2 linked regions of the Dinoroseobacter shibae DFL 12 = DSM 16493 genome follow. The protein of the gene in region 1 interacts with the protein of each later gene in a pairwise test. Links are inferred from orthologs where the notes say so. Each region holds a gene or a part of one and is shown on either strand. Other genes may lie near its edges.

Region 1 (14,625 bases):
TTGCAAGGGATGAACGCATAAAAACCGGAAAGTTTCCATGCGTTGTTTCGGAGCAGCCGCGACGCTGCGCTGCAAAATCGTGCGAGTCGATTCGTCCCGGCTTGCCGCCTCGGGCGCCGGGGGCTAAGGCCAGAGACAAAGGAGCCCCCCATGGATCTGTTTCTGTCCCTGTCCGAGCTGACGCTCGCGTTTCTGGTGCTTTGTGCGGTCTTTGCCGGTGTGGTGAAGGGGGCGGTGGGGTTCGCGATGCCGCTGATCCTGATGTCCGGGCTGTCGGCGGTGGTGCCGGTGCCGGTGGCGCTGGCCGGTTTGATGGTGCCGTCGCTGGTGATGAACCTGTGGCAGGCGCTGCGCGGCGGGGTGGGCGCCCTGTCGCTGACGGCGCGGACGCATTGGCGGCTGGTGGCGCTGGTTCTGGTGTTCATCGCGCTTTCGGGACAGTTGGTGCTGGCTGTGCCGGAGCGGATCTTGTCGCTGATGATCGGGGTCCCGATCGCGCTTTATGCCACGAGCCAACTTCTGGGCTGGCGGTTGCGCATCGCGCCTGCCTATCGGCGGCGGGCCGAATTGGGGACGGGCGTGATAGCCGGTTTTTTCGGCGGGTTCTCGGGGATTTGGGGTCCGCCCATCGTGGCCTATCTCGTGGCGCTGGATACGCCCAAGGCCGAGCAGGTGCGGACGCAGGGGCTTCTGTACGGTCTGGCGAGTTGCGCGCTGGTGCTGACGCATTTGCGGACCGGGGTGGCCAATGTGGAAACCCTGACCTTTTCGGCGATGCTTCTGGTGCCGGCGGCGGCGGGCATGGCGATGGGATTGTGGTTGCAGGACCGGATGGATCAGGATCGGTTCCGGCAGGCGACGCTGGTCTTCCTGCTTCTGGCAGGTCTGAACCTGGTGCGGCGCGGGATTATGTGAGGCTGAGCGTCTTCTCGCGCAGCCATTCCATGAAGCCGCGGGGGTTGTCCTTGCGCGCCGCGATTTCGTCGGCGGTGAGCGGTTCGCCCACGATCGGGGCCTGCGGCTTGTTCAGGGAGTGTACGACCTCATGGAGCAGCAGCCCCTGGCGCAGTACCGGAGAAATCTGATTGGCGATCTGGTACCAACGCGAATTCTGGCCGGTGAACCGGATCGGCACCACCTTGGCGCCGCTGCGCAGGATCATCTTGGCGGTGAACGGGTTCCATTCCGCTTCGATCGCCGGGCCGAACATGGTCTCGGACGAGGCGACCACTCCGGACGGGAAAATCACGATGACACCGCCCGCGGCCAAGTGGGCCATGGCCTGCTTGCGCATGTCGAGGTTTTTCTGCAGCGCATCGTCCTCGTGCGGGAAGGGCACGGGGATCATGAATTGCTGGATCTCTTCCACATCCGTGAGCAGCGAGCGCGTCAGGATCTTGTAATCGGTGCGCACCCGACCGATCAGGTCCGCGAGGATCATCCCGTCGACCAGCCCGTGCGGGTGGTTGGCCACGATGATGACCGGACCGGTCCTGGGGATGCGGGCGATCTGCTCTGCGGGCGTGGTCAGGGCAATCCCCATCGTGTCGAGTGCCGGGCGCCAGAAGCCCTGGCCCGAGGGCACGCCCTGTTTCTCGAATTTTCGGATCAGGCGCAGCAGGCGGATCTTGCCGGTCCCCCATTCCATGGTCCGGATCAGCGCCGAGGCCCAGGGGTTGGTGAAGGTCTTGGCATAGGACAGGTTGCGACCGTCATAGGGTTGCTCGATGCGGTCGGGCATCTGGTCCGTGGAAGGCGCGGCCAACGGGCTCGAAGGGCCGGAACTGTCAGTCACTCTGCAAATCCTTCAGCGAGATGGGGTCGCTTAACATGGCTGTCCCTCACTGGAAAGCCGACGCGGGGCGCGCGGGCGTGTCAGTAGTTCTCCCCGAACCTGTTGGCGACGAGCTGTTCGAGGGCCTTGGCAAGCTCTTCGGCGGCGGGGCCCTTCGTTTCCACCTGGATCGATGTGCCCTTGGAAGCAGCCAGCATTAGCAGCCCCATGATCGAGTCGCCCGACGCCGACAGCCCGTCCTTTTCGACCTCGGCGCTGGCATCATGGGCTTCGACGCATTCGACGAATTTCGCAGAGGCCCGCGCATGCAGGCCCTTCTCGTTGATAATCTTCAGTTCCTGGCGGATCATCCGGCCTCCCTCAGACCTTGCCGTCGAAGCTGTTTATATACTTGCGCCCCGCCTCGAGTGAAAGCCTCACGGCATCCTGCACCGGGGCGTTGCGGGATTTTGCGAGCTTGATTAGCATCGGTAGGTTGGCGCCGTAGACGATTCTCCGGTCTTCCCGGGCAGAGGCATTCAGCGCAAGGTTGGACGGAGAGCCGCCGAACATGTCGGTCACGATCACCACGCCGCCGCCGGTATCCACGGCATCCGCCGCAGCGCAGATTTCCGCCTGCTTGGCCGGGCGGTCGCAATCGGCCGCGATCGAGATCGCGCGCATGCCATCCTGTTTGCCGACCACGTGCTCGACAGCCAGAAGATACTCTTTCGCGAGACCCCCGTGCGCAACGATTACAATTCCAATCACGTGGCCTCCCTTGGGCTCAGATTGGGTGAACTGACACTCAGGACTGCGCCCCGATGGATCGGCGCGACAGTTCCAAGTGTCTGTTAGATACCTGCCACCCCTCGGCGACAAGAGCCGCGGAGAGCTTTTCTGCGACGGTGACGCTGCGATGTTGCCCGCCGGTGCAACCGAAGCCAATGGAGAGGTGCGATTTTCCCTCTTCGCGGTAGGCGGGCAGCAACAATCGAACGAGCGAGGCGATATTGTCAAAGAAACTGTCGAAACGCGGATCCGCGGACACATAGTCCTGCACCCGGGCGTCGCGTCCGTCCAGGCGGCGTAGGGTGTCCTCCCAATACGGGTTTCGCAGGAAGCGGACGTCGAACACCATGTCCGTGCCCTGGGGCACGCCGCGTTTGTAGGAAAAGGATTGGACCGTGATCGCCAGGCGCAAACTGTCGCGGTCGCCGAACCAGCGCAGCATTTCGGCCCGCAGGTCGTGGGGGGACAGCTCGGAGGTGTCGATCACCACGTCGGCCCGCGCCCGGATCGGGGCGAGCAGATCGGTCTCCCGCGCGATGCCGTCCATCGGGCTTTCGAGCGGCGCGAGGGGATGGCGGCGGCGGGTCTCGGAGAACCGGCGCGTCAGAACCCGGGGGGAGGCATCGAGAAACAGCAGTTGCGCATCGGCCCTTGGATCCTCGGCGAGCAGGTGCAACAGGTCCGCGACCGCGGTCACGCTGAAATCCCGCGTGCGGGCATCCAGCCCGAGCGCCAGCGGGCGCGCCAACGGCGGGCCGTCCAGCAGCCGGGGAACCAGCGAGATCGGCATGTTGTCGATGGCCTCAAAGCCGAGATCTTCGAGGGCGCGGATGGCCGTGGTCCGGCCGGCGCCGGACGGCCCGGTGACCAGCACGATCTTCTGCGGCATCTTTTCGGGCGTTGGCGCTGTATCGGTCATGTCGGGTCAGGCTCAATCGGGCGGGTGCGGGGCCCATCGTTCATGGTGAAGGTAGAGCCAGAGGGCCGCAGCAAAAGACGGGCTGTCCACCTTGTGAAGCAGCGGGAGGTCGACATCAAGCATGCGGCGGATGCGAAACGGGGGCAGGCGGGCGGTCTCGATCTGGTCCAGGTCGACGAGGGCTGCGACCGGCGTCGGTGGGGCGGCGGGAACCGACAGGATCCCGAGCCCGCGGGCCTCGATCTTGCCGGCGATATTGGGCGCGGGATGGGCGACGAGGGTGCCGTCCACCGCGCGCAGCTCGGTCCGGTCGTCCGAGATCAGCCGCGCGCCGAAGGCGATCAATTGCAGCGCCAGGCTGGATTTGCCCGCCCCCGCGGCCCCCGCGATCAGCAACGCCCGGCCCGAGGCGGCGACGCTGGTGGCGTGGAGCATCTCGGCATCGTGCATCGTCAGAGAGGCAGGCCGACCACGAACCGCGCGCCGAGGGGGGCGGAGGTGATGTCGTCTTCGGTGGGGCGGATGTTCTCGGCCCAGATCACGCCGCCATGGGCATCGATGATCTGTTTCGAGATCGCGAGGCCGAGGCCCGAGTGGTTGCCGAATTGCCGCTCCGGGCGTTCGGAATAGAACCGGGTGAAGATCTTGGTCAGGGCCTCTTCGGGAATGCCTGGTCCGGTATCCTCGACCACGATCAACGCGCGGTTGTCGCGCCGGCGCACCCAGAGCCGTACCGCATCGCCGCTCTCACAGAAGGAGATCGCATTGCTCAGCAGGTTGACGAAAACCTGTGCGAGGCGCGGCTCCAGCCCCTGGATGGTCATCGGTCCGGGCGGCAGGTCGGTGATGAAATCGATCCCCTGGGTTTGCGCTTCTTCCGCATGGAAGTCGGTCAGCGCCCGGAGCATCCGGATCAGGTCGAAGGTCTCTTCCTCCTCCTTGACCAGTTCGCTGTCGAGCCGCGAGGCGTTGGAGATATCCGAGACAAGCCTGTCCAGGCGCCGCACATCGTGTTCAATCACTTCAAGCAGTCTCTGTCTTTGGTCTTCGCGCTTGGCCACCCGCAGCGTCCCGGTCGCCGAGCGCAGGGAGGCGAGCGGGTTCTTGATTTCATGGGCCACGTCGGCCGCGAACTGTTCGTTGGCGTCGATCCGGTCATAAAGCGCGGCAACCATCCCTCGCAACGCGCCGCTCAGGCGGCCGATCTCGTCCGGGCGCGCGGTCAGGTCCGGGATCCGGACGCGGCCGGGGTTCATCTTGCGGGCGTTGCGATCACGGCCGAGTTCGGCCGCGGCGGCGAGGTCGGACAGCGGATTGGCGATGGTCCCGGCGAGCACGAGGCTCAGGCCGATCGAGACCAGCAGCGCCACCATGAACATCTGCAGGAACTGCTCCCGCTCGTTCTGCACCAGCGCGTCGATCTCCCCCGACGCCGTGGTCAGGGCGACGATCCCCTTGACCTCCCCGCCCAGCAGGATCGGGGTGCCCACGGCGAAGATCTGGTTGCCCGAGGGGTCCACGCTGTTCTCGATGGTGGTGCGTCCCGACAACGCGCCGGGCAGCAGGCTGCGGGCCTGGTCCGCCCCGGGAGGCAACAGGGGCAACCTTTCCTGTCCAACGAGCTTGGCGATCAGCTCCCAGATACCGTTGAGAAAATCCGTGATGATCGTCGGCTTCGGCGCGTTCTGTTCCGACAGGGCGACCCATTCGGATCGTTTGGCACCCTCGGCGCGCGCAAGGATATTGCCCGCCGGATCGAAGACGAACAGCTCCAGAGACGGCGCCAGGTCGAGGGATGCCACCAGCCGCGTGATGTCGATACTGCGGAGATCCGCGTCCGCCTCTTGCGTGTCCGCCACGGCCTCGAACACATCCGCAATCAGATGCGCCTCGAACACCAGGCCCTGCTCGCGCTGGAACACCAGGCTGTCGCGGAACGGGTTGAGGTAGAGCACCCCGACCACCAGCACCAGAAGGGCCAGAAGGTTGAAGGAGATGATCTTGCGCGCCAGCGGGGAGCTGTTGATCGCCAGTCCGCGCTGCAAGCGTTCCCGACCCGAGCGCGCGGCCTTCCGGTCCGCCCGCTTGGCATCCACGCCGCCGCCATCCGCCGGATGCAGGGATCCGGAGGGGCCGCTCTGCGAAGGGTCGGGGTCTGCTGCCAAGGTCATTCTTCGTTGTACTTGTACCCTATGCCATAGAGCGTTTCGATCGCGGTGAAGTTCTCGTCCACCGATCGCATTTTCTTGCGCAGCCGCTTGATGTGACTGTCGATGGTCCGGTCATCCACATAAACCTGATCATCATAGGCGACGTCCATCAACTGGTCCCGACTCTTGACGAAGCCTGGCCGTTGCGCGAGCGCCTGCAGCAGCAGGAATTCCGTCACCGTCAGGGCCACGTCCTCGCCTTTCCAGCTGACCGCGTGGCGCAGCGGGTCCATGGTCAGGTTGCCCCGCACCATCACCTTGCTTTCATCGATATCCCCGGCCTCGTGGTTCGCCACGGCCTGTTGGCGGCGCAGCAGGGCACGGATACGCTCCACCAGCAGGCGCTGGGAAAACGGCTTCTTGACATAGTCGTCCGCGCCCATTCGCAGGCCCAGAACCTCGTCGATCTCATCATCCTTGGAGGTCAGAAAAATCACCGGCATCCGGCTTTTCTGGCGGACCCGCTGGAGCAGGTCCATCCCGTCCATACGGGGCATCTTGATGTCGAAAACACCCAGCTCCGGCATCCTGCGCGTGAAGGCATCGAGCGCGGATTGCCCGTCATTATAGGTTTCCACCTCGAACCCTTCGGCTTCCAGTGTGATGGAGACGGACGTCAGGATATTGCGGTCGTCGTCGACCAGTGCGATCCGCGACATGAGCGAATTCCTTCTGCTGCTGCCTGCCTTCCTTTGGTCGCGACGATGTTGGCTCGCCGCCTGAGAATCAACGTGTTTCTCGTCAAGACAGGGGTATGACGCCCCCAAATCACACCAAATCGAATAACAAAGCTCTAATTTCGCGACTTTTACGAAATCTGATTGCGCTAAACCCTGGCGTGGTTGCGCTAACTGTGCCGAACGGTCCTGTTCTTCGCCGCGGACCCCATGGTATACGGCCTGCACATGTGGTGGGCGCCCTGCGGGAGCGCCGCCTTCGATGAATTTCGGGTCCCGACCGCGGCGGCGGTGTGTAACGAAGCAGGAGCTCAGACATGGCAAATGGACGGGTGAATCCAACTTTCACGTTGGAGGATCAGGGTATCAACGGGCTGGGCGCAGTCCACTATAACCTGATCGAGCCTGCGCTGATCCAGGAAGCGCTCAAACGCGAGGAAGGCACGCTGGGCAAGGGCGGTGCGTTCTTGGTCGAGACGGGCAAGTACACCGGCCGCTCCCCCAAGGACAAGCACGTGGTCAAGACTCCTTCCGTGGCGGACACGATCTGGTGGGACAACAATGCCGAGATGTCCTCCGAGGGCTTCGACGCGCTGTATGCGGATATGCTCGCCCACATGAAGGGCAAGGAATATTTCGTTCAGGACCTTTTCGGGGGGGCCGATCCGGCGCACCGCCTCGATGTGCGCGTGATCACCGAGCTCGCGTGGCACGGGCTGTTCATCCGCCACATGCTGCGCCGTCCGGAGCGGGGCGAACTCGACAGTTTCACCGCGGATTTCACGATCATCAACTGCCCGAGCTTCAAGGCCGACCCGGCCAAGCATGACTGCCGGTCCGACACGGTGATCGCGCTGAATTTCGACCGCAAGCTGATCCTGATCGGCGGGACGGAATATGCCGGCGAGAACAAGAAATCGGTCTTTACGCTGCTGAACTACATGCTGCCCGAGAAGGGGATCATGCCAATGCATTGCTCGGCCAATCACGCGGTCGGCAATCCGGTGGACACCGCGGTATTCTTCGGCCTCTCGGGCACCGGCAAGACGACCCTGTCGGCGGATCCCGAACGGGTCCTGATCGGCGATGACGAGCATGGCTGGTCCGAGCGCGGCACCTTCAACTTCGAAGGCGGCTGCTACGCCAAGACGATCAATCTGAGTGCCGAAGCCGAGCCGGAGATCTACGCCACGACCGAGATGTTCGGCACCGTGATCGAGAACATGGTGTTCGATCCCGAAACGCTGGACCTGGATTTCGAGGATGACAGCCTGACGGCGAACATGCGCTGCGCCTATCCGCTGAACTACATATCGAACGCGTCCGAGACAGCGCTTGGCGGGCATCCCAAGAACATCATCATGCTGACCTGTGACGCGTTTGGCGTGTTGCCCCCGATTTCGCGGCTGACCCCGGCGCAGGCGATGTATCATTTCCTGTCGGGCTTCACCTCCAAGGTGGCGGGGACAGAGCGGGGCGTGACCGAGCCGGAGCCGACCTTTTCGACCTGCTTCGGGGCACCCTTCATGCCGCGGCGGCCCGAGGTCTACGGCAAGCTCCTGCAGGAGAAGATCGCCAAGCATGGCGCGACCTGCTGGCTGGTGAACACCGGTTGGACCGGCGGCGCCTATGGCACCGGGTCGCGGATGCCGATCAAGGCGACCCGAGCGCTGCTGACCGCGGCGCTGGATGGCTCGCTGGCCGATGCCACCTTCCGCAAGGACGCGAATTTCGGCTTCGATGTGCCGGTGACGGTGCATGGGGTCGATGCCACGCTTCTGGATCCCAGGGGCACCTGGGAGGACAGCGCCGCCTATGATGCACAGGCGCAGAAGCTGGTGGAGATGTTCGCGGAGAATTTCGCGCAATACGTGCCTTATATCGACGAGGACGTGAAAGCGGTCGCCATCGGCTGAGCCGCCGCCCCGCCCAAGACAAAGCCCCGTTCGGCAGAACGGGGCTTTTTGTGTCTCAGGGGCCGCTAGTGCAAGGATTTTGCAAAATCCTTGTCAACGGCCTTCCAAGGCCGTTACTCCGCTCAGCGGGTCGGAACCGGCACCTCGCCGCGGTAGTCGTAGAAGCCCCGCTGTGTCTTGCGCCCGAGCCAGCCGGCCTCGACATATTTCGTCAGCAGCGGGCAGGGGCGGTACTTGGTGTCCGCCAACCCGTCATGGAGCACGTTCATGATCGCAAGGCAGGTGTCCAGCCCGATGAAATCCGCCAACTCCAGCGGCCCCATGGGGTGGTTCGCGCCCAGTTTCATCGACTCGTCGATCGACCGCACGGAGCCGACGCCCTCGTAGAGCGTATATACCGCCTCGTTGATCATCGGCATCAGGATCCGGTTCACGATGAAGGCGGGGAAATCCTCGGCGCTCGCAGCCGTCTTGCCCAGCTTTTCGACCACGCCCAGCAGCGTCTTGTAGGTCGCCTCATCCGTCGCGATGCCGCGAATCAGTTCCACCAATTGCATCACCGGCACCGGGTTCATGAAGTGAAATCCCATGAACCGCTCGGGCCGGTCCGTGCGGCTTGCCAGCCGGGTGATCGAAATCGAAGAGGTGTTCGAGGTCAGGATCGTCTCGGGTTTCAGATGCGGTTGCAGGTCCTCGAAGATCGCGGATTTGACCGTTTCCCGTTCCGTCGCGGCTTCGATGACCAGGTCGGTCTGGCCCAGTTCCGGCAGCTTCAGGGTGGTGGTGATCCGCGCCATGGCGGTTTCCATGTCTTCACGGCTGATCTTCTCGCGGCTGACCTGCCGTTCCAGGTTTCGCCGGATCAGCGCCATGGCCTGGTCCAGCGCGTCCTGGGATATGTCGGTCATCATGACGTCGAACCCGGCAACTGCAAAAACATGGGCGATGCCATTTCCCATTTGCCCGGCGCCGATCACGCCCACCGACTTGATGTCCATTCTGTGCCTCAATCCTTGTGCCGTCGCAGCATACGGTGCGCGTCGAGTCGACTGCAAGGAAAACAGAAAGATAAAAATATCGGTAAAATAGAGGGTTAGGGGTTCGCTAAAGCTTTGGCCGCAAGTTGGGTCCGGGTGAGTCGAAAATGAGTTATGCGAGATGACATATGAACGTCATGGCGTGGCGCCGCCGGAGTCCGCGCCGTGTTTCTATCCCGGCCTCGATATGGCCTTTCGGGGGCCGGAACGGTCCCTCGAAGGGCCCTATGTGACCTTTTTGGGAGGGACGAGTTTCTATGGCAAGTATGCCGAAACCGCGATCCCCGACCGGGTGGAGGCGGTCACGGGCCATGCCTGCGTCAACCTTGGTGTCATGAATGCGGGGCTCGACCTGATGCGATCGGACCCCATGCTTTCCGTAGCCGAAAAGGGGGCGGCCACGGTCATCGAGCTGGTCGCGGCGCAGAACATGTCCAACCGGTTCTACCGGGTGCACCCGCGTCGCAACGACCGCTTCGTGGCGCCGACCCGCCTTCTGCGGAAGGCCTTCCCCGAACTTGACCTTTCGGAGATCCATTTCACGCGGCACTTGTTGCGCCTGATGCAGATGACTTCCCCCGCCCGGTTCGAAACCGTGGTGGAGGAACTGCGCGCCTCCTGGGTCGAAGGCATGTGTGCCTTGCTACGTGCCCTCGAAGGGCCGAGGATCCTGCTTTGGCTGGTGCCGAAACCAGCCGAGGGGACCGACCGCATGGCTCAGGAACCCTTCCTCGTAGACCGCGCGGCGGTGCATGCGGTCTCGGAACTGGCCGACAGCGTCGTAGAGGTGCGGGAGACGGCTGCGCTGCGTGCAAGAGGCTTTGCAGGGATGCAGGTGCCCGACACCCATGCGCGGATCCTGTCGGCCCTGCCGCGGGCAGCCCTTCTGGACGAAGCCGCTCTGTCCTTGCTCGATCCCTTGCACCGGATCGGTATCGGCCCGGGGCGGGCCGGCGTGCAGGAGACCCTTGCCGGGTAGTCCCGGGCCAGGCGAAAAAAAGCCCCGCGCGGCAGGCGGGGCTTTGTTCTTTCCGGGTTTCCGGCCTCAGAGTTTCTCGGTCAGTTCCGGCACGGCGGAGAACAGGTCCGCGACCAGGCCGTAATCGGCGACCTGGAAGATCGGGGCCTCCTCGTCCTTGTTGATCGCGACGATCACCTTGCTGTCCTTCATGCCCGCCAGGTGCTGGATCGCGCCGGAGATGCCCACGGCCACGTAAAGCTCCGGCGCCACGACCTTGCCGGTCTGCCCGACCTGCCAGTCGTTGGGCGCGTAGCCCGAATCCACCGCAGCGCGGGAGGCGCCCACGGCGGCTCCGAGCTTGTCGGCGAGCTTCTCGATCAGGGCGAAGTCATCCTCGGACCCGACACCGCGACCCCCCGAGACCACCACCCCGGCGGAGGTCAGCTCGGGCCGGTCGCTCTCGGCGACCTTGTCCTCGACCCATTCGCTCAGGCCCGGGTTGTCGGCCGCCGCGATCTCCTCGACCGGGGCGGACCCGCCCAACGGTGCGACATCGAAGGTGGAGGTCCGGAACGTGATCACCTTGGTGGGATCGGCCGATTTCACCGTCTGGATCGCGTTGCCCGCATAGATCGGGCGCTCGAATGTGTCGGCATCCACCACCGCGGTCACATCCGACAGCACCATGACGTCGAGCAGTGCGGCCACCCGCGGCATGATGTTCTTGGCATCCGTGGTCGCCGGGGCCACCACATGCGAATAGTCCCCCGCCAGGGACGCGATCAAGGTCGCGACGGGCTCCGCCAGACGGTGCCCATACAACGGATCCTCAGCCACCAGGACCTTGGCGACGCCCGAGATCGTCGCGGCCTCGGCGGCAGCCGCCTTGGCCGACGCCCCGACACAGAGCAGCGTCACGTCCCCCAGCGCCCCGGCGGCGGTGACCGCCTTGGCGGTGGCGTCCATGGCCAGGGTTCCATCGGTCACTTCCGCAAGACACAAAACAGCCATCAGACAGCTCCTGCTTCCTTGAGTTTCGCCACAAGCTCGTCGACCGAGCCCACCTTGATCCCGGCCGCGCGCTCCGCCGGCTCGGCGGTCTTCAGCACGCTCAGCCGCGGGGTGATGTCCACTCCGTAATCCGCGGGGGTCTTTTCATCCAGCGGCTTCTTCTTGGCCTTCATGATGTTGGGCAGCGACGCATAGCGCGGCTCGTTCAGGCGCAGATCCACCGACACGATGGCCGGCAGTTTCACCTTGATCGTCTGCAAGCCGCCATCGACCTCGCGGGTGACATGGGCGTGCGCGCCGTCGATCTTCACCTCCGAGGCGAAGGTCGCCTGGGACCAGCCCAGCAGCGCCGAGAGCATCTGGCCCGTGGCGTTCATGTCGTTGTCGATCGCCTGCTTGCCGCACAGCACGAGCCCCGGCTCTTCCTCCCGAACCACCGCTGCCAGCAGCTTGGCCACGGCGAGCGGTTCGATATCGGTGTGCACGTCATCGGTGGCCACGATCAGGATGGCGCGGTCCGCCCCCATGGCGAGCGCGGTGCGCAGGGTTTCCTGGGACTGTTTCACGCCGATGGACACGGCGACGATCTCGGTGGCGACACCGGCCTCCTTCAGGCGGATCGCCTCCTCGACGGCAATCTCGTCGAACGGGTTCATCGACATCTTTACGTTGGCAAGATCGACCCCGCTCCCGTCCGCCTTCACGCGAACCTTCACGTTGTAGTCGATCACGCGCTTTACAGGCACCAAAACCTTCATGAGCGGGTCTCTCCTATCTTGGCGCCGCCGGGGCGGGCGCAAAAACTCTCTGGCAGGGATGTAGCGGGTTACGCGCAGGGAAAACAGGTCAAAATCGACCTCAATTCCGTCCGCGACGCCGCGTTTCGTCCAAGCCTGCCATGACCATCACTGGTCGGAACGGGGTGGTATCAGCGGTCTGCGCTTCCGGGCGCCAAAGCCCATGGTTTTGCCGCTGCCCCTTGAGGTCAGCGGTTCGCACCCGGAACCCAGAGCACGTCATCCGCGCCGTTGCTGTTGGCCACGCGGCCAGCCACGAAAAACCAGTCCGACAGCCGGTTGAGGTATTTCACCGCCGCCGGATTGACCGTTTCGATCGTGGCCAGTTCCACCGACAGGCGCTCGGCTCGGCGGGACACCGTCCGGCACAGGTGCAGCTGTGCGGCCAGCGCCGAGCCACCGGGCAGGATGAAGCTGCGCAGCGGTTCGAGATCCTTGTTCATCGCGTCGATCTCTGCCTCCAGCCGGGCGACCTGGCTGTCGGCCATGCGCAGGGGCGGGTATTCGGCCTCTGCGTCCTTTTCCATGTCCGGACGGCACAGGTCCGCGCCCAGGTCGAACAGGTCGTTCTGGATCATCGCCAGTTGCGCATCCATCTCGCCGGTCGCGTGCTGGCGCGCCAGCCCCACGGTGGCGTTGGTCTCGTCCACCGTGCCGTAAGCGGCGACCCGCATCGCATGCTTGGCCACCCGTGCCCCGTTGCCGAGGGCGGTCTCGCCCGCATCGCCGGTTTTCGTATAGATCTTGTTGAGAACGACCATGTCCTATCCCTCACCTGTCGTTTGCCGACGCACGAACACGAACAGCAGGATCAGCAGCACCGCGATGAACTGCGCCGCGATCCGCCAGCGCATTGCTTTGTTGGCGTATTTCTTGTTGAAGTCGCCGCCCTTGGCGAAACTGCCGATCCCGAACAGCAGGATGCCCACCACGGCCAGCATGGCGATTGCCATCACGATGAAAAGAGGGTCCTGGGCCATGGGGCATCCTTCCGGTGTCGTTGCGTTGCAGGGCTACCTAGTCGGGTCCGCGCGAAAAGCGAAGGCCGCGCGGGTGAAAACCGCTCAACCGGCCTTGCGGATCAAGCGATCGAGCCAGCGGGTCGGCAGAAGCCGCCGTGCCGCGCCCATGATGTAGGTCGGCGTGGTGACGTAATAGCGCGGCCGCGGGCGGGGCGATTCCAGTGCGTGGATCAGCTTGTCGGTCACTGCCTGCGCGGGCAGCTCGAACTTGTCCGGGCCGCTGTCGTTATAGAGCCGCTTGAGCAGTCGGCTTTCGTATTGTGCCGCGCGGGGCGAGGCGCGCCAGTCGATCCACTTGACGAAATGGGGGATCGAGTTCTCGCGGATCCGGCTGGTGATCGGCCCCGGCTCGATCAGGATCACGTGGATCGGGGTATCGGCCATCTCGATTCGCAAGGTATCGGTGAGCCCTTCCAGCGCGAATTTGGTCGACACGTAGGACGCCCGCCAGGGCAGGGTGACGAAGCCCAGTACCGAGGAATTCTGCACGATCCGGCCATGGCCCTGGGCGCGCATCACCGGGATCACCCGGCGCGTCAACTCGTGCCAGCCGAAGAAATTCGCCTCGAAATTGGCGCGCAGGGCGTCCGTGGGCAAATCCTCCACCGCGCCGGGGATCGCGTGGGCGCCATTGTTGAACAGCGCGTCGAGCTTGCCGCCCGTCGCCTCCAGCACTTGCGCCAGACCGGCCTCGATGCTGGCGGTGTCGGTGTAATCGATGCGCGGGCTGACGAAGCCCTCTGCTTCCAGCCGGGCGCAATCGCGGGGCTTCTTGCAGGCGGCGAAGACCTGCCAGCCGCGGGCGCGCAGGCCGCGGGCCGCATCGAGGCCGATGCCCGACGAACAGCCTGTGATAAGGAGGGAGCGTTGCGTCATGCCCCCTGAGTGCCCCCGCGCCGCGTGGAGAGCAAGCCTCGATCACGCCACGCGCGGCTTTACCCGGACAATCGACGCGGCTACACAGCATCTATGAGCGACACGACAGACGACCCCAACATGGACGATCCGGACGCCGAAGAGCCGGGCGCGGCCCAGACCTCCGAGCCCCTGCGCCGCGCGATCGGGGCGCGGTACCTGCAATATGCGCTCAGCACGATCATGCACCGGGCATTGCCCGATGCCCGCGATGGCCTCAAACCCGTGCACCGGCGGATCCTCTATGCCATGCGCGAGCTGCGGCTGAGCGCCACCGGGGGGTTCCGAAAATCCGCCAAGATCTCCGGCGATGTAATGGGCAACTACCACCCCCACGGGGATGCCGCGATCTATGACGCGATGGCCCGGCTGGCGCAGGATTTCAACGTCCGCTACCCGCTGGTGGATGGGCAGGGGAACTTCGGCAATATCGATGGCGATAATCCCGCCGCCTCTCGTTACACCGAGGCCCGCCTGACCGCCGCCGCCGAGGCGTTGATGGAAGGGCTGGCCGAGAACGCGGTCGATTTCCGCGACAACTATGATGGCACCCTGACCGAGCCCGAAGTGCTGCCCGCGGCGTTTCCCAACCTG
Region 2 (14,588 bases), 3.0 Mb from region 1 along the record:
CAAGCGAACTGACCCTTCCCCCTTAGCCTGCGGTTCGGTCCAGCACCGGGCCGCAGTTTCCCGACCGACCCTCAGGTGCCCACGTCGCCCGCGTCGATGAAGCTCATCTGCCGGTCATGGGCCGCAAACTCCCCCACGTTATCGAACAGCCAGGACAGGAACGCCTGAACCTGGGGCTTTTGCTCCGCGCCCGCCGGGCAGAGCACCCGGTAATGGGCCCTGGTGGTCAGGGCCGTGGGAAACGGGATCACCAGCCGCCCGTCCTGCAGCGCCTTGGTCGTCAATGATATCCGGCCCAGGATCGCCCCGCCCCCGGTCTCGGCCGCATCGATCGCATGGTCGGCCTGGCTGAATTGCGGCGTCACCTCCGGCGGATCGGCAACGCCCATGGCACGGAACCACGCGGCCCAGTCGCAGGGCGGGCGCACGAAATCCAGGTTGCCGTCATCCAGAAGCCGCAGCTTCAGCAAGTCCGCAGGAACGCGCAGCCGCTCCGCCAGATGCGGCGCCACCATCGGTGCCAACCACTCGCGCACCAACACCCGGCTGTAGACCCCCGCGTCGTCACCGCCCATCCCGAATCGGATCGCGAGATCCACGTCGTCCCGGTCGAAATCCACCAGTCGCAGGCTGGCGGAAAACCGCAGCTCGATATCCGGGTGCTTCTGGGCGAAATCGAACAGCCGTGGCGCCAGCCACTTCGCCGTGAACGCAGGCCCCGCCGTCACTGTCAGCGTCCTTGCGTCCAGGCTCCGCCGCGTCGCCATCCAGGCCCGCCGCAGCGCGTCGAACCCTTCCGCGGCCCCGGGGGCCAGCGCCTTGCCCGCCTCGGTCAATTCCACCGCCCGGTTCAGCCGCCGAAAGAGCGGCGCGCCCAGATGCTCCTCCAGCCCCTTGATCTGAAAACTCAGGGCGGCAGGCGTGACGTTCAACTCCGCCGCCGCCTTGGCGAAACTCATGTGCCGCGCGGCGGCGTCGAAGGCGCGCAGGGCGGTCAGCGGGGGGAGGCGATCATGCATTTCGCATAAGTATACCTTAACCGAGGGCGGGAAAAGTCTCGTTTGTCACCACCAATGCAGGCGCTCATATTCAGGACAGTTCAGAAATTCATACAAGGACATGCCCGATGACCCATGCCACCGCTACCCTGACGACCCAAGCCGCCATCGCCCGTGGGCGCCAGGCCCGCGCCGCCGCTTTCGCCCGTCTTTTGGCGTGGGCCAACCCGTTTCATGCCGCTCGTCCCGCCATGGAGGTTACGGCATGAAAATGGGCCGGTCCCGCGCGCGGGGACCGGCCCAACCCTAACGCGCAAACGCGCTCAGACGAAGAACTGCGCCCCGTTTGCCGAGATCGTCGAGCCCGAGATGAAGCCCGCGTCATCGGAGGCCAGGAACGCCACGCAGCGCGCAATCTCCTCGGGCTCGCCCAGACGGCCCACCGGGATGCCCGCAATGATCGACTCGCGCACCTTCTCGGGGATCGCCATGACCATTTCCGTGGCGATATAGCCCGGGCAGACCGCGTTGGCGGTGATCCCGGCGCGCGCGCCTTCCTGGGCGAGGGACTTCACGATGCCCAGATCGCCCGCCTTGGTCGCGGCATAGTTCACCTGGGCGAACTGGCCCTTCTGGCCGTTGATCGACGAGATCACGATGATGCGGCCGAACTTGCGCTCGCGCATGCCGGGCCAGACCGGGTGGATCGTGTTGAACACGCCGGTCAGGTTGGTGTCGATGACCTCGTGCCACTGCTCGGGCGTCATCTTGTGGAACGGCGCGTCGCGGGTGATCCCCGCATTGGCGACGACCACCTCGATCGGGCCGAGATCGGCTTCGACCTGGGCGATGCCGGCCTTGCTCGACTCGTAGTCGGCCACGTTCCACTTGTAGGTCTTGATCCCCGTGGCTTCGGTGAAGGCCGCGGCCTTCTCGTCATTGCCCGCATAGGTGGCGGCCACGGTATACCCGTCCGCCTTCAGTTTCTTGGAAATCGCTTCGCCGATGCCACGCGAGCCACCGGTCACTAGTGCAACACGTCCCATGATATGTCCTCCTCGAGGTCAGTTTTTTGTCCGGCCGGGACGGGTGCGTTCAGGATCCCGCCGGAAGGGGGGGTGGCCCGTCGGGCCACCCGGGATCAGGTCAGGGGCGCTCGACGCAGAGCGCCACGCCCATGCCGCCGCCGATGCACAGCGTGGCAAGGCCCTTCTTGGCATCCCGCCGCTGCATTTCGAACAGCAGGGTGTTGAGAACCCGCGCGCCGGAGGCGCCGATCGGGTGACCGATGGCGATTGCGCCGCCGTTCACGTTCACGATCGCCGGATCCCAGCCCATGTCCTTGTTCACGGCACAGGCCTGGGCGGCGAAGGCTTCGTTGGCTTCCACCAGGTCCAGGTCGTCGACCTTCCACCCGGCCTTCTCCAGCGCCTTGCGCGAGGCATAGATCGGCCCGACGCCCATGATCGACGGGTCGAGCCCGGCGGTGGCGTAGGACGCGATGCGCGCCATCGGGGTGATCCCGCGCTTCTCGGCATTTTCCGCCGACATCAGCAGAACGCCGGCCGCGCCGTCGTTCAGCCCCGACGCATTGGCCGCCGTGACCGAGCCGTCCTTGGTGAAGGCCGGGCGCAGTTTCTGCATGGCCTCCATGGTCGCGCCGTGGCGGATGTACTCGTCCTTGTCCACGACGATGTCGCCCTTGCGGGTCTTGATGGTGAAGGCCACCACCTCGTCATCGAACTTGCCCGCCTTCTGGGCGGCCTCGGCCTTGTTCTGGCTGGCGACGGCGAACTCGTCCTGCATCTCGCGGCTGATCTGCCACTTCTCGGCGACGTTTTCGGCGGTCTGGCCCATGTGGTAGCCGTTGAACGCGTCCCAGAGGCCGTCGCGGATCATCGAGTCGATGAACTTCATGTCGCCCATCTTCTGGCCCGCGCGCAGGTTGGCCACATGGGGGCTGAGCGTCATGTTTTCCTGGCCGCCGGCGCAGACGATCTCCGCATCGCCGAGCTGGATGTGCTGGGCGCCGAGGGCGACCGCGCGCAGGCCCGAGCCGCACACCTGGTTGAGACCCCAGGCCGCGCTTTCCTGCGGCAGGCCTGCGTTGATATGCGCCTGGCGCGCCGGGTTCTGGCCCTGGCCGCCGGTCAACACCTGGCCGAGGATGGTCTCGGAGACTTCTCCCTTCTCGATCCCCGCGCGCGCTACCAGCGCTTCGAGCACGGCGGAGCCCAGGTCATGGGCAGGCGTGTTGGCAAAGGATCCGCCGAAGCTGCCGACGGCAGTACGCGCGGCGGATGCGATTACGACATTTGTCATCTGTAAAGGTCCCTCTTTGGTCTTCCAGGCGCCCGGTTTCGGCCGGCTGCTTGCGGTGCATGACGGAGCGTCCACACTGCTCTAGTGGAGGAACGTGCCTGCGGGCACCTGACATCGTGTCTCACTGGCGCGGAACGGTCCCGCGGCGCGCGATGGGGGATCCACGCGTCGTGGGCCGAGAAGCGGCTTGCTTACAAGGGGTTGGCTGTCGCGGCGGGCCGCGTTTGCCCGCATTGCGCGGGGTGCGGTGCCCATGCGGTCCGTGCAAGCCCGCCTTGCAGCGGGCTGTGCCGGGTCTGTGTGCTGCCCGTTTTCAGGCTCAGGCGCGCAGGCGCTGGGGCTGGTCCAGCCAGGGCGGATTGGTGCTGGGGGCGGCGAAAAGATAACCCTGCATGCAGTCGATCCCGGCCGCGGTCAGGAAGGCCGCGTCGGCAGCGTTCTCCACCGACTCCGCGACCGTGAACATGTCGAAATGTCCGGCCACGGAGATCAGCGCCTGGGTCAGGACCTGGTTGTCCGCACTCAGGGAGATGTTGCGGATGAACTTGCCGTCGATCTTGAGGATGTCGAAGAAGAAGTCCCGCAGATAGGCAAAGGACGTGTGCCCGGCCCCGAAATCATCCAGCGCGAAGGTGATGCCCTTGCGCTGCAGATCGCGCATGAACACGGTCACGATCTCGGGGATGGTCATCGCGGACTGCTCGGTGATCTCCAGGATCAGCCGCTCGGCGATGGTCGGGTCCTTGGCGAGGCCCCGTTCCAGGGTCTCGGTCCATTCCGGATACCCGATGGAGCGCGCGGACATGTTGATCCCCAGCCGCAAGGTCGGCACAAGGCGCAGCGCCTCCAACCCCCGCTCCAGCGCGAGGCAGTCGATCTGTCGGCCAAGCTCCATTTCCTCGACCACGGTGATGAAGTCCTTTGCGGGAATGAGCCGCCCACTGTCATCATGGATGCGGATCAACCCCTCCTGGTAGGCGACCTTGTTCTGCCGTCCGGCCTGCATGATCGGCTGGAAAGCCAGAAGGGCGTTCTTGTGGTTGACGGCCTGTTTCACCAGGGCGATGACGGACTTGTCCCGCTGGGCCACCGCTTCGGCAAGGGGCGTGTTCTGGGGGTTGCGATTCCGGGGTCCGGGGCGTTTCGGCGGTTGCTTCGGCGGCATGGGCAGCTCCAATCGTTACGGGGCGATCCTTGCGCATGAGTCCTTAATTCGCCATGAATCTTCCCGGTTTGTTCCAAATTCAGTTCAAATGCCGCAGATCGGGAGGACAGGATGGCGGAGCGTTGTGGATGGTGCGGGCAGGACCCGCTCTATGTGGCCTATCACGACACCGAATGGGGCGTGCCCGACCGCGACCCCCGGGCCCTGTGGGAGAAACTGGTGCTCGACGGGTTCCAGGCGGGCCTGAGCTGGATCACGATCCTGCGCAAGCGCGAGGCGTTCCGCGCCGCCTTCGCCGGGTTCGACCCCGAGGTGATCGCGGGCTGGGGCCCGACGGAGGTGGAGCGCCTGCTGCAAGACCCCGGCATCGTCCGCCACCGGGGCAAGATCGAGGCGACGATCACCAATGCCCAAGCCTATCTCGGGATCGAAGCCGCGCAGGGCTTCTCGCCCTACCTGTGGGGCTTCGTCGGCGACGCGCCGCTGCAGAACCGCTGGCAAAGCCTTGCGGAGGTGCCCGCCCAGACCGATATCTCCCGCGCGCTGTCGCGCGACCTGAAGGCGCGCGGCTTCAAGTTCTGCGGGCCGACCATCGTCTATGCCTTCATGCAGGCGACGGGCATGGTCAACGACCACCTGGTCACCTGCCCCTCCCACGCCCGCGTGGCGCGCCTCGCCTAGCTGTCCGCGCCGATCAGGGCCGTGACAATCGCCTTGGCCGAGGGCGTGTCCCACTCCGCCTCCCCGGTCATGCGGGCGATCTCCCGCCCGTCGCGATCGAGAATCACCGTGGTCGGCAGGCCCGGCACCTCCATCTCGCGGGCGATGCCCTGCTTGATGTCGCGGTACTGGGGGAGCGTCTGCAAGGCCGTGTCCTCGAAGAATTTCGCGATCCCCGTGGGGGAGTTCCGCCCCGTGGCCAGGGTCACCACCGCGAAATCGTCCCCGCCCAAGGCCTGGTTCAGCCGGTCGAGCCCCGGCATCTCCTTGCGGCAGGGCGCGCACCAGGTCGCCCAGAAGTTCAGCACCACGACCTTGCCGTCATAGGCCGCAAGGCTCGATTCGCTGCCATCGGCGCGCATGAAGGCCAGATCCGACCGCGCCCGGGGCGCCTCGTGAAAGCGCAGCTTTTCCATCTGGCCCTCGCGCAGCGCCTCCAGCGCCGCGATATCGAGCGCCGGCGCTCCTGCGGTCTCGGCGTTTGCACCAAGGGCAACGGCCATATATAGCACGGCGGACGCGATCCAGCGCATGTCTCATCCTTCCTACGTTTCACGGGGCCGTACCATGTCCGACACCAAATCCAACGCCATGTGGGGCGGCCGCTTCGCCGCCGGGCCGGACGCGATCATGGAGGCGATCAATGCCTCGATCGGGTTCGACCGGCGCCTGGCGCGGCAGGATATCGACGGCTCCCGCGCCCATGCGGCCATGCTCGCACAGCAAGGCATCCTTTCCAGTAAAGACGCCGAGGCGATCCGGGAAGGCCTGCTCACGGTCTTGTCAGAGATCGAAACAGGGCAGTTCGCCTTTTCGGCGGCGCTGGAGGACATCCACATGAACGTGGAAGCCCGCCTGAAAGAGCTGATCGGGGAACCCGCGGGCCGTCTGCACACGGGCCGGTCGCGCAACGACCAGGTGGCGACGGATTTCAAGCTCTGGGTGCGCGACCAGCTCGACGCGGCGGATGCGGGGCTCCTCGCGCTCTTGCGCGCGCTCCTCGCCCAGGCAGAGGCCGGGGCCGACTGGGTCATGCCAGGCTTTACCCACCTGCAGACCGCGCAGCCGGTGACCTGGGGCCACCACATGATGGCCTATGTCGAGATGTTCGCCCGCGACCGCGGCCGGATGCAGGACGCCCGCGCCCGGATGAACGAATGCCCCCTCGGCGCCGCGGCGCTGGCGGGCACGTCCTTTCCGCTCGACCGCGACGCGACCGCGCAGGCGCTGGGCTTCGATCGCCCGGCGGCCAATTCGCTCGACGCGGTGTCGGACCGGGACTTCGCGCTGGAATTCCTCGCCGCCGCCAGCATTTGCGCGATGCATCTCAGCCGCATGGCCGAGGAGCTGGTGATCTGGTCCTCGGCGCAATTCCGCTTCGTCACCCTGTCGGACCGGTTCTCCACCGGCTCGTCGATCATGCCGCAGAAGAAGAACCCGGATGCCGCCGAGCTGATCCGCGCCAAGATCGGCCGGATCGTCGGGGCCAATGTGGCGCTGCTGACGGTGATGAAGGGGCTGCCGCTGGCCTATTCCAAGGACATGCAGGAGGACAAGGAACAGGTCTTCGATGCCGCCGACACGCTGATGCTGGCGCTCGCGGCGATGGAAGGCATGGTCCGCGACATGACCGCGAACCGCGCCAGCCTCGAGGACGCGGCGGCCAGCGGCTTCTCCACCGCGACGGATCTCGCCGACTGGCTGGTGCGGGAGTTGAACTTGCCTTTCCGCGATGCACATCATGTCACGGGCACGCTGGTGGCCATGGCCGAAGCGAAGGGCTGCGACCTGCCGGACCTGAGCCTGGCGGAGATGCAATCGGTCCATGGCGCGATCCGGGCCGATGTGTTCGAGGTGCTGGGGGTCCATAACTCGGTCGCCAGCCGGACAAGCTACGGCGGCACGGCCCCGAGCCAAGTGCGCGCGCAGGTTGCGCGCTGGAAGGAGAGACTGGGATGAGTTTGACCAAAGCCTGCCTGGCCGCAGCCCTCTGCCTCGCGCTCGCGGGCTGCAACGTGACGAACCCCCGGGTCGGCGCCGGTGTGAGCATCGGCACCGATGGCGTGAACGTCTCTCCCTATGCCGGGGTCAGCCTCGGCCGCGCCCGCGTGGGGATCGGGCTGTGATCCGCGCCTTAGCCTTGTGCCTCGTCGCGGCCCTTGCCGCCTGCGGCGTCGACGGCCCGCCCACGGCGCCCGACCCGGCGCCTGAGCGGACCACGGGCGTGACCGTGTCCGGCAGCGCCCAGGCTGGCGTGATCTACCGGGAGCAATGACCATGACCCCGCTGCGCTGGCTTTACCTCGCCCTCGCCATCTGGGGCGCGATCCACCCGATGTATTATTTCATCTCCTACATGCAGGCGACGGGCACCGGCCTCTCGGGTCTGATCGACGCGTGGTATGTGAACGACTCGACCACCGGGCTGACCTGGGACCTGACCATCGCGGCGATCGCGCTCACGGTGTTCGTGGTGTCGGAAACCGTGATGCGGCGGAACTGGATCGGCCTGATCGCGGTGCCCGCGACTTTCTGCATCGGTGTGTCCTGCGGGCTGCCGCTCTATCTCTTCCTGCGCGCGGGACCGATCCGCGGGGCCAAGGATCTTGAGTAAGATCCTTGGCAAAATCCTTTCTCAAGGATTTTGCGCCCGGCCCCACCCCTCTGCCTGAGACCACCAAGGACCCGCCCGATGGACCATTTCACCTATATCAAAGGCCAGCTCCATGCGGAGGATGTCCCGGTCTCCGCCATCGCCGACGCGGTGGGCACGCCTTTCTACGTCTATTCCACCGCGACCCTGACCCGGCATTTCAAGCTCTTCGACGAGGCGCTCTCCTGGGGCCCGCACCTTGTGTGCTTCGCGATGAAGTCGAACTCCAACCAGGCGATCCTGAAGCTGCTTGCCGATCTCGGCGCGGGCATGGACGTGGTCTCGGGCGGCGAATACGCCCGCGCGCGGGCCGCCGGCGTGCCCGGCGACCGGATCGTGTTCTCCGGCGTCGGCAAGACCGCCGACGAGATGCGCATGGCCCTGACCGGCGGCATCCGCCAGTTCAACGTGGAATCCGAACCCGAGATGCAGCGGCTTTCCGCCGTCGCCCAGGGCCTCGGGATGCAGGCCCCGATCACCATCCGCGTCAACCCGGATGTGGACGCCAAGACCCACGAGAAGATCGCCACCGGCAAGTCCGAGAACAAGTTCGGCATCCCGATCTCCCGCGCCCGCGAAGTCTATGCCCAGGCCGCCCGCCTGCCGGGGATCAAGGTCATCGGCATCGACGTCCATATCGGCAGCCAGCTGACCGAGCTCGAACCGTTCGAGCTGGCCTATGCCAAGGTGGCCGAGCTGACCCGGCACTTGCGCGCGGACGGGCACGAGATCACCCGCCTCGACCTCGGCGGCGGCCTCGGCATCCCCTATGCCCGCACCAACGAGGCCCCGCCCCTGCCCACCGACTACGGCGCGTTGATCCAGCGCACGGTGGGCGATCTGGGCTGCGAGATCGAGATCGAGCCGGGCCGCCTGATCTCCGGCAATGCGGGACTGTTGGTATCCGAGGTGATCTACGTCAAGCAGGGCGAGGACCGGCAATTCCTGATCCTCGACGCGGCAATGAACGACCTGATCCGCCCGTCGATGTACGGCGCCTACCACGACATCGTCCCGGTCCGCGAGGCCGCCCCGGGCACGCCCACGACCCCCTACGACATCGTCGGCCCCGTCTGCGAGAGCGGCGATACCTTCGCCAAGAGCCGTGAAATGGTGCCCCTCACCGAGGGCGATCTGGTGGCCTTCCGCTCCGCCGGGGCCTACGGCGCCGTCATGGCGTCGGAATACAATACCCGCCCCCTGATCCCGGAAGTTCTGGTCCACGGGGATCAATTCGCTGTCATCCGTCAGCGGCCCAGCTTTGACGAAATCATAAATCGCGATACCATTCCTGCATGGCTGGTGGATACTCCCGTCCCCGCCGAGCAGGAATGACCCATGCCAGACCCCAACGCGGCACCGCGTGACGAGGATTTTGCAACCGGCAAGGACAGCGCCCTCCGGCACCTGACCTGGCCGCGCCGCCTGACCCAGATCGGCATGACGGCCGAGCGCTTCGCGCGCGCTTTCTGGCCGCTCTGGTGCGTGCTGGCGCTCGGCCTCGTGGTGGTGATCTTCGGCGCGGGGCTGAGCGCGCCGCTCGAGGCGATCTGGATCGCGACCGTCGTCTTCCTGCTCGCCGCCGGGGGCGCGCTCTGGCACGGGCTGCGACAGTTCCGCCTGCCCAGCCGGGCCGAGGCCGAGGCCCGCCTCGACCAGACCGTCCCGGGCCGCCCGATCGAGACCCTGCGCGACCTGCAGGCCATCGGGGCGACCGACGCGGGCTCCCGCGCGGTCTGGGACGCGCACCTGCGCCGCATCGCCGAACGCGCCCGCGGCGCCAAGGCGGTCCTGCCCAACCTGCGCCTGGCCGACCGCGATCCGTATGCCCTGCGCTACGTGGGCGCGACCGGGCTCGCGGTGGCGCTGCTCTTCGGCGGGCTGGGGCAGGTGCGCGACCTCGACCGCGCCCTGACCCCCGGCGGGCAGGCGCTCGCCACCGGCCCGGCCTGGGAAGGCTGGATCGAACCGCCCGCCTATACCGGCAAGCCGAGCCTCTATCTCAACGACCTCACCGGCGCCGCCCTGGCGGTCCCCGAAGGCAGCCGCATCACCCTGCGCCTCTACAGCAACGAGGGCGCGCTGTCGGTGCGCGAGGATGTGTCCGACGCGCCCGCCGCACCCTCCAACGATCTCGCCCAGGAGGTGATCGTCGCCCGTGACGGCACGCTCGCCATCGAAGGCGAGGGCGGGCGCAGCTGGGATCTGACCGTGCTGCCGGACGAGCCTCCCACCATCGCCGTGGACGGCCCGGTCACCCGCACCGCCATGGGCGAGATGGAGCTGCCCTTCGCGGCCCAGGACGATTACGCCGTGGTCGGTGGCACCGCCCGGATCACTCTCGACCTGCCCAACGTGCCCCGCACCCACGGGCTCACCGCCGCGCCCGAGCCGCGCGAGACCATCGAGGTCAACATCCCGCTCTCGATCTCCGGCGACCGCTCGGATTTCACCGAGGTGCTGGTCGACAACTTCTCCGAACACCCCTGGGCAAACCTGCCCGTGACACTCACCTTCACCGCCCAGGACGACCTGCGCCAGGAAGGCGTGGCCGAACCGTTCGAGATGCTCCTGCCCGGGCGCCGCTTCTTCGACCCGATGGCCCAGGCCATCATCGAACAGCGCCGCGATCTGCTGTGGACCCGCGACAATGCCGAACGCGTCAGCCAGCTTCTGCGCGCCGTCAGCCACCGCCCCGAGGGGTTCATCACCAACGACACCGCCTACCTGATGCTGCGCACCGCGCTCTCCCGCCTTATCGTCGGGCTGGAGACCGAGGTCACGCCGGTCCTGCAGGAAGAGGTGGCCGAGGCCCTCTGGAATGCCGCCCTGCAATTCGAAGAAGGCGATCTTGCCAACGCCGCCGAACGCCTCCGCCGCGCGCAGGAGCGTCTGTCGGAGGCCATGGAAAACGGCGCCACGGACGAAGAGATCGCCGAGCTGATGCAGGAATTGCGCGAGGCAATGCAGAACATGATGCGCGAGATGGCCGAGCAGTTTCAGCGCGACCAGGAAAACGGCCAGCAGCAGGCCCAGACGCCCCAGGACATGCAGGAAATCACCGGTGACCAGCTGCAGGACATGCTCAACCGGCTCCAGCAACTGATGGAAGAGGGCCGCATGGACGAGGCCCAGGCCCTGCTCGACCAGATGATGCAGATGATGCAGAACATGCAGATGGCTCAGCAGGGCCAGCAAGGCCAGCAGGGCGAGGGCCAGCAGGCCATGGAAGGCCTGCAGGAAACCCTGCGCCAGCAGCAGGATCTGGCGGACGAAGCCTTCAACGACATGCAGAACCAGCAGGGCCAGCAAGGTCAGCAGCAGGGACAACAACAGGGCCAGCAGCAAGGACAGCAGCAGGGCCAGCAGCCGGGCCAGCAACCCGGCCAGGGCCAGCAAGGCCAGGGCCAGCAAGGCCAGCAATTCGGCCAGGGTCAGCAGCCGGGCCAGGGACAAGGTCAGCAGCAGCCGGGCCAGACCCCGGGCCAGGGCCAGGCGCAGAACGGGCAGGGCATGCCCGACGCCGAGAGCCTCGCCCGCCGCCAGGACCAGCTGGGCGACATCCTAGACGAGCAGGCCCAGAACCTGCCCGGGGCCGGCACCGAGCTGGGCGATGCCGCGCGCGACGCGCTGGACCGCGCCGGGCGCAGCATGGACGACGCCGCCGACGCGCTGGAACGGGGCGACCTGGCCGAAGCGCTCGACAACCAGTCCGACGCCATGGATGCCATCCGCGAAGGCATGGAAAACCTCGGGGAGCAAATGGCCCAGCAGCAGCAACAGCAGCAGCCGGGTGGCCAGCAGGGCCAGGCCGCCAACGAGGGCCCGGGCCAGCAACGCGACCCGCTCGGCCGCGACAACGGCAACCAGGGACGGCTCGGGACCGACGAGAACCTGCTCCAGGGCGAGGACCGCTACCGCCGCGCGCAGGAGCTTCTGGACGAAATCCGCCGCCGCTCCGGCGAGCAGGAGCGCCCGGATGCCGAGCTCGACTACCTCAAACGTCTGCTCGACCGCTTCTGACCCGCGCCCCGGGCCCGCGCCCGGTTGGCGTAATCGGGGCAGGGGGCCCGGTCCGCGGCCCCGGAACGCCCCCTCCCGCCCCGCGCGCGCCTTGAACAGGGGGGCAGGCCCCGCCGCCCACGCTCGGCGCAGGGAATAGGCCATGTTGCCCAAGGCTCGCCGCCGGGAAAGCCCACGGATCCGCAGCCGCCCCGCATCGCCCCGCCCTGCGCCACGGCAGCGCGCGCCCTCTTCATCTTTGCAGAAATACGTCGGGGGCTCGGGGGCAGCGCCCCCGCACAGACCGCTTTACCCCTCGGACCCGGTCAGCATTCCTTCGATCGCCGCACCGGCATCCATCAGCTTGCCATTGAGCCACAGCCGCCCCGCGTTCATCTGGCCGACATAGGCCTCCAGGTACGGCGTCGTGGCGGGCAGGCGCGCACTGATTCCGGGCGCATTGGCATAGACCAGCACCGCAAACAGCGCCACCAGCAGCACGCTCGCGAATCCCAGCCGGAAGCCGCGCCCACTGCGCTTCTGCGCTTCGACTTCCGCCTCGGTCAGCCGGTTGGCGGCGGCGGCCTTGGTCAGGGTCTTGGCCCGCAGGCTGGAGTTGATCTCCTCGATATCCGGCAACAGGTCGCGCCGGGGCACCTCGGACCGCTTGGCCTCGGCGAACCGCGCTGGCGCCGGGGCCATGCTGTCTTCCGCCGCCTCGGGCGTCTCCGCCGGGGCAGGCGGGTCGTCCAGGGCAAGTTCTTGCTGAGTTTCCACCAGATCGGCGGTTTCGCGCCGCCGCTGCTGCGCCTCGCGCTCCGCCTCAGCCTTCAGGACATCCGCGATCGCCGGATCGAGCTCCCGCTGGGCCGCCCGCGGGGTTTCCGGCTCCGGGCGCGGCGCCATCCGCGCCTCCGCTACGGCCGTCCGGCCCGCATCGGGCAGCTGGAACCACCCGTGCCCGCAGCTGGAACACTGCACATCCCGGCCCCGTGCCGGTATGGCACTGTCCGCCACCTCGTATTGTGCCCGACAATTGGGACAGGTCAGCCGCATTCTCTGCCCACCGTCTCGATCCTGACCGCTCGTTTCTGTCCGGCGCGTCCCCTAGTATGGCCGCATCCGAACCCCTCGACCACCATGATCGACCCCACCGCACGCAATTGCAACTGCCAAGAGACATGCGCTACAGACAGGCAGCACGAGGGAGACCCCCACCCATGATCACACTGGACAACGTGGCGTTCCGCTACGGCGACCGCCCGCTCTTCGGCGGCGTGTCTCTCGATGTCCAACCGGGGGATTTCTACTTCCTCACCGGTCCCTCCGGCGCGGGCAAGACCACCCTGGTGCGCCTGTGCTACCTCGACCTCGCCCCCGAGGACGGCACCGTCACCTGCTTCGGCAAACCCGGCACCACCCTCGCCCGGGACGAGATCGCCGACATGCGCCAGCGGATCGGCGTCGTCCACCAGGACTGCCGCTTCCTCGACCACCTGAGCGTCGCCGACAACATCGCCCTGCCGGTCTCGGTGGCGGGCCGCGCGGTGTCGGAGGGCGACCTGAGCGAGTTGCTCAAATGGGTGGGCCTGTCGGGCCGCGCCGACGCCCGGCCGCCGGAACTGTCGGGCGGCGAACGCCAGCGCGCCGCGCTCGCCCGCGCGGTGATGATGGACCCGGACGTGATCCTCGCGGACGAGCCCACGGGCAATATCGACTGGGAGATGTCCCAGCGCCTGCTCACCCTGCTGGTGGAGCTCAACCGCATGGGCAAGGCGATCCTGCTGGCCACCCACGACATGGCCCTGATCCGGCAGGCCAAGACCATGACCACCGCCCGCGTCCTGCGCCTTGCAGGCGGGACGCTGCAACAGGCGGGGACCGACCTGTGACGACACACGCCGACGCGCCCAAGATCGACCTCTCCGCCGATGACGTGGTCCCGCCCACGGGCTTCACCGCGTCGCTCACCGTGTTCACCGCCGCCGCCATGGCGTTTCTCGCGGTCTTCGCCCTCGCGCTCGCGGTCTCGGCGGGCCAACTGGCCGACCGCTGGTCCGAGGCGCTCTCGCGCACCGCCACCATCCGCATCGCCGCCCCCCCGGGCCAGGTGGAGGCGCAGACCCGCGCCGTGCTCGACGTGCTGCAAACCACCCCCGGCGTGGCCGAGGCCCGCGTGCTGGACCGGGCCGAGCAGCAGGCCCTGCTGGAGCCCTGGCTCGGCCCCGACCTGCCGCTCGACACCCTGCCGATCCCGCGGCTGATCGAAGTGACCGAAACCGCCCAGGGCTACAGCCCCGAGAACCTGCGCCTGCGGCTCGCGGCCGAAGCCCCCGCCGCCGTGCTCGACGATCATACCCGCTGGCGCCGCCCGCTGGTGGACGCCGCCGACCGGCTTCGCGCCCTGGGCCTCGTCTCGGCGCTGCTGATCGGCGGGGCGATGGCCGCGATGATCACCCTGGCGGCCAACGCGGCCCTCGCGGCGAATGGCCAGGTCATCACCGTCCTGCGCCTGGTGGGCGCGCGCGACATCTTCATCGCCCGCGCCTTCATGCGCCGCTTCACCCTGCGCGCCCTGATCGGGGCCGCGGCGGGCAGCCTGCTGGCGACCCTCGCCTTGCTGCTGGTGCCGTCCTCGGGGCCGCAGGACAGCTTCCTGTCGGATCTCGGCTTCTCGGGTGCTGCCTGGGGCCTGCCGGTCCTCGTGCCGCTGCTGGCCGCCGCCACCG

The links.
Region 2: the proteins of DSHI_RS01055 (region 1) and lysA interact in binary tests that used the Escherichia coli proteins (3 or more experiments, as listed by UniProt). The link is inferred for Dinoroseobacter shibae DFL 12 = DSM 16493 from one-to-one orthologs.

Annotation. Positions count from the first base shown.
Region 1 is NC_009952.1:203,721-218,345, forward strand. What follows is about bases 4,504-7,360. They hold DSHI_RS01055 (response regulator transcription factor), read right to left. Parts: upstream 6,355-7,360; coding sequence 5,653-6,354; downstream 4,504-5,652. Other genes in these bases: DSHI_RS01050 (sensor N-terminal transmembrane domain-containing protein), read right to left, coding at 4,504-5,656; DSHI_RS01060 (phosphoenolpyruvate carboxykinase), read left to right, coding at 6,690-7,360. Also shown: DSHI_RS01020 (sulfite exporter TauE/SafE family protein), read left to right, coding at 151-915; DSHI_RS01025 (lysophospholipid acyltransferase family protein), read right to left, coding at 908-1,741; DSHI_RS01030 (HPr family phosphocarrier protein), read right to left, coding at 1,876-2,145; DSHI_RS01035 (PTS sugar transporter subunit IIA), read right to left, coding at 2,156-2,545; RNase adapter RapZ, read right to left, coding at 2,583-3,485; DSHI_RS01045 (HPr kinase/phosphorylase), read right to left, coding at 3,498-3,920; more of DSHI_RS01050, read right to left, coding at 3,938-4,503; more of DSHI_RS01060, read left to right, coding at 7,361-8,288; DSHI_RS01065 (3-hydroxybutyryl-CoA dehydrogenase), read right to left, coding at 8,411-9,286; DSHI_RS01070 (DUF6473 family protein), read left to right, coding at 9,447-10,304; DSHI_RS01075 (electron transfer flavoprotein subunit alpha/FixB family protein), read right to left, coding at 10,371-11,297; DSHI_RS01080 (electron transfer flavoprotein subunit beta/FixA family protein), read right to left, coding at 11,297-12,055; DSHI_RS01085 (cob(I)yrinic acid a,c-diamide adenosyltransferase), read right to left, coding at 12,283-12,855; DSHI_RS01090 (twin transmembrane helix small protein), read right to left, coding at 12,859-13,074; DSHI_RS01095 (SDR family NAD(P)-dependent oxidoreductase), read right to left, coding at 13,159-13,992; parC (DNA topoisomerase IV subunit A), read left to right, coding at 14,086-14,625. UniProt on the Escherichia coli protein: Response regulator member of the two-component regulatory system CpxA/CpxR which responds to envelope stress response by activating expression of downstream genes including cpxP, degP, dsbA and ppiA.
Region 2 is NC_009952.1:3,223,235-3,237,822, reverse strand. What follows is about bases 7,225-10,044. They hold lysA (diaminopimelate decarboxylase), read left to right. Parts: upstream 7,225-7,896; coding sequence 7,897-9,192; downstream 9,193-10,044. Other genes in these bases: DSHI_RS15515 (DUF4175 domain-containing protein), read left to right, coding at 9,196-10,044; DSHI_RS15525 (DUF2834 domain-containing protein), read left to right, coding at 7,483-7,818; DSHI_RS22620 (hypothetical protein), read left to right, coding at 7,328-7,480; DSHI_RS22395 (hypothetical protein), read left to right, coding at 7,225-7,331. In the rest of the region: DSHI_RS21825 (YdcH family protein), read left to right, coding at 1-12; DSHI_RS15560 (transcriptional regulator GcvA), read right to left, coding at 72-1,019; DSHI_RS22400 (hypothetical protein), read left to right, coding at 1,127-1,267; phbB (acetoacetyl-CoA reductase), read right to left, coding at 1,322-2,044; DSHI_RS15550 (acetyl-CoA C-acetyltransferase), read right to left, coding at 2,145-3,320; DSHI_RS15545 (EAL domain-containing protein), read right to left, coding at 3,640-4,485; DSHI_RS15540 (DNA-3-methyladenine glycosylase I), read left to right, coding at 4,597-5,166; DSHI_RS15535 (TlpA disulfide reductase family protein), read right to left, coding at 5,163-5,738; argH (argininosuccinate lyase), read left to right, coding at 5,773-7,164; more of DSHI_RS22395, read left to right, coding at 7,161-7,224; more of DSHI_RS15515, read left to right, coding at 10,045-11,880; DSHI_RS15510 (zinc-ribbon domain-containing protein), read right to left, coding at 12,169-12,915; DSHI_RS15505 (cell division ATP-binding protein FtsE), read left to right, coding at 13,080-13,751; DSHI_RS15500 (cell division protein FtsX), read left to right, coding at 13,748-14,588. UniProt on the Escherichia coli protein: Specifically catalyzes the decarboxylation of meso-diaminopimelate (meso-DAP) to L-lysine. Is not active against the DD- or LL-isomers of diaminopimelate.